2 regions of the Bacillus sp. SSR7 genome follow, and region 2 is predicted to be linked to the other one. Evidence: riboswitches for the same ligand, from Rfam matches in the RefSeq annotation. Region 2 holds a riboswitch; the other holds the start of a gene.
The links. Region 2 has a riboswitch for cyclic di-AMP ahead of AC0NJG_RS25405 (hypothetical protein). Riboswitches for the same ligand answer to the same signal wherever they lie in the genome.
Positions count from the first base shown of each region.

Region 1 (6,319 bases), on a different contig from region 2:
AGAAGATACAGTTATCATTGATGCGCGAAATGATTATGAATTTGATTTAGGTCACTTCAAAGGTGCGATTAAACCTGATATCGAATCATTCCGTGAATTACCAGATTGGATTCGTGAAAATAAAGAAGTACTTGAAGGTAAAAAGATTTTAACGTACTGTACAGGCGGAATTCGTTGTGAGAAGTTCTCTGGTTGGTTAGTTCGTGAAGGTTATGAAGATGTAAGTCAGCTTCACGGCGGAATTGTAACGTACGGAAAAGACCCAGAAGTACAAGGTGAGCTTTGGGATGGACAATGTTACGTGTTCGATGAGCGTATCGCTGTACCAGTAAACCAAAAAGAACATGTTATCGTTGGTAAAGACCATTTTACAGGTGAACCTTGTGAACGCTATGTAAACTGTTCAAATCCAGAATGTAACAAGAAAATTTTATGTTCTGAAAAAAACGAAGCGAAATATTTACGTGCATGTTCTCATGAATGTCGTGTAAGTCCACGTAACCGCTACGTAATACAACATGAATTAACGGAAGAGCAAGTAGCTGCTGCATTAGAGAAAATCGAAGCAGGGAAGTAAACTGAATTCGTATAATAAAAGGGGTACTCCAAGTTTTATTTTGGAGCACCCTTTTTTATTATCCGGTCCTGTTATTTGTCGGTTTTTGTCGGTAAGTCGATATATTAAAAAAATCGCTGATATATTTCGAGTTGCGCCGATATAATCGGAAAATCGCTCATAAAAATTTCACTTACTGCAGCGCGCTACGTATTTGTAATTTGAAATTAATTTTCTTTACTTCTTATCGTCTTCCTCTTTCACAGCAGACAATACAGTTTGTTTAACCCAAGCTTTTCTTCGTTTATGTTGTAGACTCCATTGGTATAAACTTTGCGCACCTAAAATAAGTGAAATGACAATGCCGCTAATCGCAATTAATAGGGCGAAAAATTCAAGAGGTGACGATATTTTGTTTGAATCGGTGTTTCTTAAAAGGTCAATCATAGTAAACCCTAACATTTGGCCCACTACAGAGTAGAGCGTTAAAATTAATAATAAGAGGCTATCTTTTTTAGAGGCGACATTTTCTTGATATTTAAACAAACTATCAAGATTTTGTTTCGCGTTCGAGTATAGAACCTCAATATTAAAAAGTTTTCTTAAACGAAAGAAAATATCTTCACTTTGTGATTGGGATACTAATTCTAAAGAAAAATAATTAGCAGTGAACGAATTGATCGAATAAATTAATTTCTCTATTTCATTAGTATCTTGTTCAATGTTTAGCTCAGCATAGGCGTTAGCCATTTTTAATAAAACAATTTTATGGAATAGGTTTAATAATAAAGCGTAATAAAATTCTCCGTACATTTGACTAGCAAGTTTAGCGATTTCACGTTCTCCTTCATTTGTTACACATGTAAAAATATGTTCTTCCATTATGAAATAACGATTTGGAGCCCATCTCTGGTAAGCGTGTTTTTTTAAATAGTCATGAATGTAAGGAAGGTTATTCGCACTCACATATGGCTTACCATCACTTGTTAATCCGGAAAGACTAGAAGTACGATAAACATCCACTTCATTAAGTTCCATTCCTTCTTTTAGTGACAATAAAGTTTGGACGTACATTCTTTGGTCTTCGAAGAAAGGGAAGGTTTGAAAGTATGAACTTCTTAATCTCTTCTTTTCAAAGAAATCAGTTACGCCATGAAATAAATAACCAAAAATGAATTTTTCAACTTGGGAATACTTTTTTCCGTTACATTCAATACAAATAGTCTCATTTGTATCATTTTTAGTTTCAAGTACACGGAAGCGAGCAGCGAATTCGATTGCTTCGGATAAAGTCATGTTTGGAGCAGTGTTTACTTCTGTTCGAATTGTTAAGAAGCCAAGTTCATAAGGACAAAGTGTTACATCAATAGAGTGTATCTTGAATGGGATTGAAATAAGGTTTGTTGTTAAATGTCCAGCTAAGTTAAGGTCCTTTGAATAACGTTGCAAGCCCTTTTGATGCTCTGAGTGAGGAAAGAGAATTTTATTGGTAAATGAAAGATAGTATGCTTCCATATTTTGATGTGAAACTTTAAACTCCCCATAATATGTATTTTCATCATCGAGATGATCGAGCCGAAAAGGACGAAAATCGTTTTTTTGTAAGAAAGGGAACATCTGTTGTTCATATCCAGCTTTAAACGAAAACGGGAATATAAATTGAAATATAGCTGTTGCTACATCTTTTTCCTCAATTACTTGTATTGCCTCCATCTATATTGTTTCCTTTCCATATATGCTATAGAAACAACATGCCCAAATTTATTTGAAAATAACCACTGTTTTATACTCAATTGAGAGTGAAAATTCAGCTTATTTAGCAGAGGACATGTATAATATTATGTATATTAAAAGTTATAAAATTGTATTTTGAAAAGGGGGATGCTGTATGAGGATTTTAGTATTAGGCGCTGGTGGAGTCGGAGGATTTTTTGGTGGCAGATTAGTCGAAAAGAGAGAAGATGTTACATTTCTTGTTCGTAGTAAACGAAAAAAACAATTAGAGGAAAGAGGACTTGTAATCCGGAGTGTTAACGGGGATTTTTCGTTTCAACCGAAATTAATAACGAAAGAAGAGAGAACTTCTCCATTTGATGTTATTTTATTTTCAACAAAAGCGTATCACTTAAAAGAGGCAATTCAAGATTTGAAGCCGTTTGTTGGCGAAAATACTGTAATCATTCCATTGTTAAATGGTATCGCTCATTTATCGCTATTACAAAAAGAATTCGGTGAAGAAAAAGTAATTGGCGGTTTATGCTTTATCGAGACGACGTTAAACGATCAAGGAGAAATTGTACAAACTAGCGCTGCCAACAGACTTGTGTTTGGAGAAATTAAGTCTCAAAATTCAGAGAGAGTGAAGCATATTTCTAAAGCATTTGCAGGTACGAAATCTAGTTTTGTTTTAAGTGAAAATATTACGCAAGATATGTGGCATAAATATTTATTTATTACTGTAATGTCCGGTGTGACAACGTTAATGCGTGCACCAATTGGACCAATCCGTGAAAGTGAAGGCGGCCGTGATTTTATCCGTAATGTGTTTGAGGAATCTGTACAAATCATGAGAGTATTAGGAGCTCCCGTAAAGGAAAATATTGCCGAGGAACATATGAAAACGATTGATAAAATTTCGTATGATATGAAGTCATCAATGCAACGTGATATGGAAAAGGGTTCGTTTATTGAAGGGAAGCACTTGCAAGGATATTTACTGGATGTAGCAGAGCAATTTTCAATAGCGGCACCATTATTAGGCACTATATATCAAAATTTAAAGGTGTATGAAGAGATGACCTTTAACAGATCTGTAATAGAATTAGATGTATGAAAAAATAAAAAAGAAAGCAATATATAAGTGTATTGCTTTCTTTTTTTATGACAAATTATTTATTTCTTTTTGTTCTATCTGTCAAATTTATTTCCTGTTCACGTTTACCATATAACTGATTAATTTCATTTGCTACTGCATCTAAATAGGAATCGGAAAAAATAGGCTTCTTTTCTTTAGACATATGGGTCTCCTTTATCGATTTTTTAGTATTCATTATGTATATTTCTCAGTGGATTATGCACAATCATTTTAATTTTTTTCTTATTAAAAATTTTTGTTTACTTTTTGAAAATAAAGGAGTATTATAATCCACAGTTTCAATTTTCTAAATCGCTGAAACCGCATGGTACGGGGGACCCGTTTTTACGGATTAGTACATAATCCGATGGGGTGAATCCTTGAAAAAGGTAGGGCTACTCATAGGCCCGAATCCGACAGCTAACCTCGTAAGCGTTATATTGAGAAGGAAGGTGGAGCTTGTGCGACAAAAAAAATAATGTCTACAAGTCTATTTCGCTATGGCTTGTAGACATTTTTTGTTTTCTGAAGAAATAGTTTGCTGGCTGTAACAAGCAGAATCGTTCGTACAAAATTATTGGAGAGTGGACAGCATTGGTTTCATCTATTAAAAGATTTTTAATTGGAAGACCGTTAAAATCAACAGAGCTTGGAGAACAGAAGCTTAATAAAACGAAAGCTTTAGCTATTTTATCTTCTGACGCATTGTCATCAGTTGCTTACGGTCCAGAGCAAATTTTAATTGCTTTAGCAGGTGTTGGAGCGATCGCTTATTGGTATTCCATTCCGATCGCTGTTGGGGTATTAGTATTATTGACGGCCCTTATTTTATCTTATCGTCAAATTATTTTTGCTTATCCGCATGGCGGGGGCGCGTATGTTGTATCAAAAGAAAATTTAGGGATGAATCCAGGCTTAATTGCTGGAGGATCTTTATTAGTTGACTATATTTTAACTGTTGCGGTAAGTGTGTCTGCAGGTACAGATGCGCTCACATCTGCTTTTCCTAGTTTACATGCACATAATGTAATCATTGCGATTATATTTGTTATATTTATTACCATCTTAAATTTAAGAGGTGTAACGGAATCAGCTTCCGTTTTAGCATATCCTGTTTATTTATTTGTTTTGGCACTATTTATATTAATTGGTGTAGGGATATACAATATTTTAACGGGGCACGTGTCACCAACTTTACACACGCCGATTGGAACACCAGTTGCAGGGATTAGTTTATTTTTATTATTAAGAGCATTTGCATCAGGTAGTTCTGCTTTAACAGGTGTTGAAGCAATTTCAAATGCAATTCCGAACTTTAAAGATCCTGCGCCAAACAATGCTGCAAAAACATTGCTTGCAATGGGTGCATTACTTGCAGTTTTATTTTCAGGAATTGTGTTCTTAGCTTATTATTACGGAATTTCTCCAAGTAAAGAAGTAACAGTTGTTTCACAAATTGCTGAACAAACATTTGGACGTAATTTCATGTACTATTTCATACAAGGTACAACAGCTTTAATATTAATCCTTGCTGCTAACACAGGATATTCTGCGTTTCCGTTATTAGCAGTAAACCTTGCAAAAGATAAGTTTATACCAAGAATGTTTACGATTAGAGGAGACCGCCTAGGTTACTCAAATGGAATTATTATACTTGGAATCGCATCGATTATTTTAATTGTAGCTTTCCAAGGGCAAACAGAGCATTTAATTCCGTTATATGCAGTAGGTGTATTTATTCCATTTACCCTTTCTCAAAGTGGTATGGTATTAAAATGGCTTCGTGAAAAACCGGAAGGATGGGCTTTACGATTAACGGTCAATTTAATTGGTGCAGTCATTAGTTTTATCGTAATGAGTATGTTCTTTTTAACTAAATTTGCACAAGTTTGGTCAATCCTTATTTTCTTACCTGTAATTATCTTCTTATTCCACCGAATTAAGAAGCATTATGATGCAGTAGGAGACCAACTAAGTTTAAAAACTTGTGAACGGATTGTTCCGATTGAAGGAAATGTAATTGTCGTTCCAGTAGCTGGTATGACACATGTAGTAGAAAATTCATTGAACTATGCAAAGTCTCTTTCAGCAGATCAAGTTATTGCTGTATATGTCGCTTTTGACAGAGAAGAGGAAAAGAAATTTGAAGAGAAATGGAAGAAGTGGCAACCTGAAGTAAGGCTTGTTACTTTACATTCTCATTATAGAAGTATTATTCAACCGCTAACAAAGTTCATTGATACAGTACAGTATAAAGCGAGTGAATCAAATTACCGAGTTACGGTCGTTATACCACAATTCATTCCGAAAAAAGGTTGGCATAACATTCTTCATAATCAGTCTAGTTTACTCATTCGTGCGTATTTACTCTATAAAAGAAATGTTGTTATTACAACAGTACCATATCATTTGAAAAAATAAGAAGGTTTTTTAAGGATAGCTTTACGAAAGTGAAGCTATCCTTTTTGTGTATACGCTATGCATAATTGCATACGAGTCCAAAAGATATATTGATATAATTTTTACATCTGTGAGTAAGTAGAGGTTTTTGTTGTGATATATAGATATTTCAATTGAAAAAGTAAAGTGGATTATATTTTAAAATAAAGACATGAAAGCTTGAAAATAAAGGGAATGAAAATACTTCTTTACGTTATATAAATAGCTGTGTTTAAATGACCTTACAGTACAAAACTTATATGAAAACAAAATGGAATTTCATATTTATGTATGTGAATTAGTTTAAAATGAATAATATTTTTATGTAATATATTCACTGTATCAATGTGGGAAATAAGATGAAATAGAAAATTCATGCAATGTTATTCATACTAACCACATATGAAAAGTTTTATAACGATAAGTAAGTACTGTAGCAATAAAATTGGGGAGAGATGGTTCGTGCGTGA
Region 1 is NZ_JBVVXV010000006.1:212,240-218,558, reverse strand. It holds gene trhO (oxygen-dependent tRNA uridine(34) hydroxylase TrhO) at 1-577, shown strand, start outside; gene AC0NJG_RS14115 (hypothetical protein) at 794-2,269, opposite strand; gene panE (2-dehydropantoate 2-reductase) at 2,445-3,389, shown strand; gene AC0NJG_RS14105 (hypothetical protein) at 3,445-3,573, opposite strand; cyclic di-AMP (ydaO/yuaA leader) riboswitch at 3,714-3,860, shown strand; gene AC0NJG_RS14100 (APC family permease) at 4,005-5,831, shown strand.
Region 1: linked by a shared signal. The riboswitch ahead of AC0NJG_RS14100 (APC family permease) and the one ahead of AC0NJG_RS25405 (hypothetical protein) in region 2 are both predicted to bind cyclic di-AMP.

Region 2 (6,319 bases):
TGTTATTAAATACAGCTGTATCAGGAGCAAAAGATCCTATTAAAATGGCACAAGCAATGAAATTAAGTATTGAGGCAGGCCGTTTAGGATTTGAAGCAGGTCGTATTGCACGTAAGCGTTGTGCAACGGCAAGTAGTCCTTTAGAAGGAATGAGCGTAGTTGAATAATCGATATTCTCGCCAAGAATTATTTTCTCCGATTGGAGAAGAAGGCCAGCAAAAAATAAGAGAAAAGCATGTACTCATTATTGGTGCGGGTGCACTAGGTAGTGCAAATGCAGAAATGTTTGTAAGAGCGGGTGTTGGCACAGTAACGATTGTTGATCGTGATTATGTCGATTGGAGTAATTTACAAAGGCAGCAATTGTATGCAGAGAGTGATGTAGAAAATAATCTTCCGAAGGCCGTAGCGGCAAAGAAACGTCTAGAAGAGATTAATAGTGAAGTAAGAGTAGAAGCGCTCGTTCAAGATGTAACAGCTGAGGAATTAGAAGAACTTGTTACAAATGTTGATGTAATAATCGATGCGACTGATAATTTTGAAACACGTTTCATTGTGAATGATATAGCACAAAAGTATTCTATTCCATGGATTTACGGAGCATGTGTAGGGAGTTACGGCCTTTCTTACACCATTCTTCCTAGTAAAACGCCATGTTTATCATGTTTGTTACAAGCAATTCCGCTTGGGGGAGCGACATGTGATACGGCAGGCATTATATCGCCTGCTGTATCTCTCGTCGTTTCTCATCAAGTAACAGAAGCTCTTAAATTGTTAGTGGAAGATTACGAGGCACTCCGGGATGGACTTGTATCGTTTGATATGTGGAAGAATGAATATTCATGTATGAATGTACAAAAGCTTCGTAAACACAATTGTCCTTCGTGCGGAGAGAATGCATTGTATCCGTATTTAAATAAAGACAATACATCGAAAACAGCAGTGTTATGCGGGAGAAATACAGTTCAAATTAGACCACCTCATAAAGAGGAAATAGATTTTGAACGATATAAAGAGCTGCTGAATGATCGTGTGAATGATTTAAATGTAAATCCATATTTATTATCATTTTCTGTGGAAGAAAAGAGATTAGTTGCTTTTAAAGATGGTCGTGTACTTGTACATGGAACGAAAGATATAAGCGAAGCAAAAACAATTTATCATCGCTATTTTGGATAGAAAAGGATGAGTGGGATGAAAGTAAATAAAGCTTTAACAATTGCAGGATCTGATAGTGGCGGCGGTGCCGGCATTCAAGCAGATTTAAAAACATTCCAAGAGCTTGGTGTGTATGGTATGACGGCTATTACGGCAATTACTGCTCAAAACACGCTTGGCGTTCAAGGGGTATATCCAGTTCCATTAGAAGGTATTACGGAACAGTTGAATTCAATTGGTACGGATGTAACACCAGATGCTGTGAAACTAGGAATGTTGTTTAGTAGTGAAATTATTCAAATTGTGGCAGAACAGATTAAGAAATTTGGCTGGAATAATATTGTGCTAGATCCTGTTATGATTGCAAAAGGAGGAGCATCACTATTACAACAAGAAGCAGTACAAGCATTAAAAGAATACTTATTACCAGTAGCAACTGTTATAACACCGAATGTTCCTGAAGCAGAAGTGTTAACAGGGCTAGAAATTCATAACGTTGAAGATAGTAAAGAGGCTGCAAAAGTACTGCATGAATTAGGTGCGAAATATGTACTTATGAAGGGCGGGCATGCTGAATATCAAGGTAATGAAGTAATTGATTTACTCTTTGATGGAGAAGAGTTTATTGAATTTAGAAGTGAGCGAATTCCTTCGAAACAAACACACGGAAGCGGCTGTACATTTGCATCTGCAGTTACAGCAGGACTTGCGAAGGGCTACTCGATTGAAGAGGCAGTTCAAGAAGCAAAACAATTTATTAGTATAGCAATTGAAGAGCCATTGAATATCGGTAGTGGTCATGGACCGACGAATCATTTTGCATATAAAGTGAATAAAATGCGTTTGTAAGAAAGTGAAAAGTCAGTTTTGTAACTGGCTTTTTTTCTATTTACTTTTTCCAATTACAGGAGTAATATATCAGCCAGAATACATTTTTTGTAATACGCTGAGTCCAATTATATGGAGCGGAGGAACCAATTTGTGAAGTGTCACTAGGGGTGAATCTTTCAATTTTGAAAGTAGGGCTACTCTCAAAGTCCGAATCCGACAGCTAACTTCGTAAGCGTCTTGAGAGAGGGCGGTGCCATGATGGATACATCACTTCATCGATCTGATTAGTATAGGGGAATATCAATCTATATTCGAGTTCTTTTATGCTAAGGAGGATGAGGTACATGGAACTAACACTTATTTGTGTTGGAGAAGAAAGCAAGGTAAATAGTTTAAGAGATTTAGTAGCATTTCAACATGAGTTAATTATTTTTACAGCAAATGAAGAGATAGCAGCTGAAGTTAGGGATTGTGGATTTGATTGGACGTATAGTTGTAGTAAGGAGCAGGATTTTACTAGTATTTGTGAGTGTATTAAGAAGGTAATTTTACTAGGGGATGAGCTTCCAATCGTTAGTTTTTTCACAGAACACATTCGCTTTTCTTTTCAGGCACCTATTACTGTTGTTACAAGGAATAAACGATATCCAGCGAGGCTCTATGAAACAATTGGAGCTACATTTGTCGTGTTTACGAATTGTGATAATATTACTTTTTTATTTTTTGAATAGGGCGGGGGAGAAGAAGATGAAAGTGTTGTTATTAGGAGATATAGCGAATCGTTGGGCGGTATCGGTAGAGCGAGTTCAAGAATTGGTCGTACTTGATCCTATTTTTCCAAGGCCCTATATCATATTGCCATCTAAAGATGCTTTATATTTAAAAACAGATGTTATCGAATATGAGCAGCTACATGCAGAATTGTCACAAGTTTATATTCGTGGGAGAAATTTGCGCGCATTTTTGCGTGGAGAATAAATAGTCGATGAAAAAAGAGCGAATGCTGAGTGCAACAAGCTATGCACTTCATGTCATTCGCTCTTTTTATTTCGTATTTAAAAGGTCATTTCTGTGAAAAAGAAAGAAAAGACGAGAAAACAGATGAAAGAATATTAATAACACTTAATGTAAGCGTTTAAATAGATGTATATTTTCTTATTTTAGGTAATTTGCCTCTTTACAAGTTAAATATAGAGGAGTATATTTACTCTCATAAATCATTCATAAAATTTCCAAAAAAACCTAAAATCGCTGAGTTCCAGAAATGGAGCGGGGGAACCAATTTTGTGCATCGTCACTTGGGGTGAATCTTTCAGTTTTGAAAGTAGGGCTACTCTTTAGGCCCGAATCCGACAGCTAACCTCGTAAGCGTTTAGAGAGGAGGTTTACTTTGTGTTGTTCATTTCGAACACTAAGTAGAGCTTAGTGTTCTTTTTTTGATTATTTAATGGTAATTTTTTACAAAAGAGAGGGATAATTATGTTAGATGTTGTAATGATCGGGATTTTTGTTGTATTAGTCGCATCGATGGCAAGTCTTGCAAGTTGGTCAGATAAAGTTGTGAAAGAAGGGAAGCAATCATGATGATTGCCTTATCAATTATTGTTGCAGCAATTACGGTGTACTTAGTGTATGCATTATTAAATCCGGAAAAGTTTTAATTAGGGGGAGTCATTCATTATGATCTGGGTAGCAGTCGTTATTACAATGCTGTTGTTTGTTCTTGTGGCAAAGCCAACGGGAATTTATTTAGAGAAAGCCTTTCAAGGTAGTAAAAAGCTAGATAAAGTATTCGGGCCTTTTGAAAAAATTATTTTTAAAATTACGGGTGTAAAAGAATACAATCAAACGTGGAAACAGTACGCGTTATCATTAGTTTTATTAAATGGATTTATGATTGTTGTCGTATATTTCATTTTCAGACTGCAAGGAGTATTGCCATTAAATCCAGCACACATTGAAGGAATGGAGCCTACGCTCGCTTTTAATACAGCAGTCAGTTTTATGGCTGATACAAACTTACAGCATTATAGCGGTGAAAATGGTTTATCTTATTTATCACAATTGATCGGAATTACATTTTTAATGTTTGCAGCACCGGCAACGACGTTAGCACTTGTAATGGCGTTTATAAGAGGCCTTGCTGGAAAGGAACTTGGTAACTTTTTCGTTGATTTTACGAGAGCTTTAACGAGAGTATTTCTTCCTATCGCTTTTATTACGGCGTTACTCTTTGTTGCATTTGGCGTACCACAAACATTAGACGGTGCAGTTACAGCACAAACGATTGATGGCGCCAAGCAAAGTATTTTACGTGGGCCAGTTGCATCGTTCGTTTCCATTAAGGAACTTGGAAATAACGGCGGTGGATTTTTCGGAGCAAACTCTACACATCCTTTCGAAAATCCAGGACAAATGAGTAATATTTTGCAAATGATGCTTATGATGTTATTGCCAACAGCACTTCCATTTACGTATGGACGAATGGTAGGAAATAAAAAGCAAGGACGTATTCTTTTTGTATCACTATTCATGGTGTTCTTGCTAGGATTTATCACAATTACGACATCTGAATTACATGGAAATCCAGTATTAAACGACATGGGTATCCAGCATGTACAAGGAAGTACAGAAGGAAAAGAAGTAAGGTTCGGAACAGTATTTTCTTCACTATACGCAACAGTAACGACAGCTGCTGAAACTGGAGCGGTGAATACGATGCATGATACGTTAACACCAATTGGTGGGTTAGTACCACTCGTAAATATGATGTTAAATACAGTATACGGCGGCGTTGGAGCAGGCTTTGTGAACATTATTATGTATGCGATTATCGCAGTCTTTATATCTGGATTGATGGTTGGACGGACACCGGAGTTTTTAGGTAAGAAAATTGAAGGTAAGGAAATGAAATTAATTGCGGTAACGATACTATTTCATCCACTGCTTATTTTAGGATTTTCAGCATTAGCTCTTTCCACAAGTGTAGGAACGGATGCTATTTCTCATTCCGGTTTTCACGGTTTAACGCAAGTGGTATATGAATATACATCGTCAGCTGCGAATAACGGATCTGGATTTGAAGGGTTAGCGGATAATACACCGTTTTGGAATATTACAACTGGTTTAGTTATGTTTTTAGGACGCTATTTCAGTTTAATTACGATGCTAGCTGTGGCAGCTTCTTTGAAAGAAAAGACGGTTGTACCAGAAACAGTCGGAACGTTCCGTACGGATAATAGTTTATTTGGCGGCATTTTCATCGGAACAATTGTAATTGTCGGTGCATTAACATTCTTCCCGATGTTAGTACTCGGTCCAATTGCAGAATTTCTTACATTGAAGTAATGGAGGGTAAATGATGAGACCGGTAGTAGTAAAAGAAAAAAGAGTAAATGAGTCACAAATACATGTTGTAGAAGATGAGGTTAGACAAGCGAAAACGATGGATCGTGATATCGTGACACATGCGATGAAACAGTCCTTTGCGAAATTGAATCCGAAAGTCATGATAAAGAATCCGATCATGTTCGTTGTGGAGATTGGATTTATCATTACGTTCATTTTATCGTTCCTTCCAAGTCGTTCTAGTAGTATACCAGGATGGTTCAATATAACAGTTTCTCTCATTCTATTATTTACAGTTTTATTTGCTAACTTTGCAGAAGCGTTAGCGGAAGGGCGGGGGAAAGCGCAAGCCGATTCTTTAAAACAGTCGAAGAAAGATGTGTTTGCCAATGTTGTAAAAGAAAATGGGAACATTGTTCAAGTTTCAGCAACGGATCTGAGAAAAGGTGATGTTGTTATTGTAAAACAAGGAGAAATGATTCCAAGTGATGGGGAAGTCATAAAAGGATTAGCGTCTGTCGATGAATCTGCGATTACGGGGGAATCAGCTCCTGTAATAAAAGAAGCGGGCGGTGATTTTTGTTCCGTGACAGGCGGTACGATGGTTGTAAGTGATGAGATCACGATTGTCATTACGAGTAATCCTGGTGAATCATTTATTGATAAAATGATTTCGTTAGTAGAGGGAGCTGCTCGTCAAAAAACACCGAATGAAATTGCTTTAAATACAGTATTAACGAGTTTAACGCTTATCTTCTTAATCGTTGTTGTGACGCTGCCGATTTTTACAAATTATTTAGGATTTCAAATTGATACAGCTGTACTTGTCGCTTTGTTAGTTTGTTTAATTCCAACGACAATTGGTGGATTATTATCAGCGATTGGTATTGCCGGGATGGACCGCGTGACAAAGTTTAATGTGTTAGCAATGTCGGGTAAAGCAGTAGAAGCTGCGGGCGATATTAATACAATTATTTTAGAT
Region 2 is NZ_JBVVXV010000019.1:109,992-116,310, reverse strand. It holds gene thiG (thiazole synthase) at 1-167, shown strand, start outside; gene thiF (thiazole biosynthesis adenylyltransferase ThiF) at 160-1,179, shown strand; gene thiD (bifunctional hydroxymethylpyrimidine kinase/phosphomethylpyrimidine kinase) at 1,186-2,007, shown strand; cyclic di-AMP (ydaO/yuaA leader) riboswitch at 2,093-2,240, shown strand; gene AC0NJG_RS25405 (hypothetical protein) at 2,334-2,720, shown strand; gene AC0NJG_RS25400 (hypothetical protein) at 2,737-2,967, shown strand; cyclic di-AMP (ydaO/yuaA leader) riboswitch at 3,229-3,374, shown strand; gene AC0NJG_RS25395 (SipW-dependent-type signal peptide-containing protein) at 3,469-3,573, shown strand; gene kdpF (K(+)-transporting ATPase subunit F) at 3,570-3,650, shown strand; gene kdpA (potassium-transporting ATPase subunit KdpA) at 3,670-5,337, shown strand; gene kdpB (potassium-transporting ATPase subunit KdpB) at 5,351-6,319, shown strand, end outside.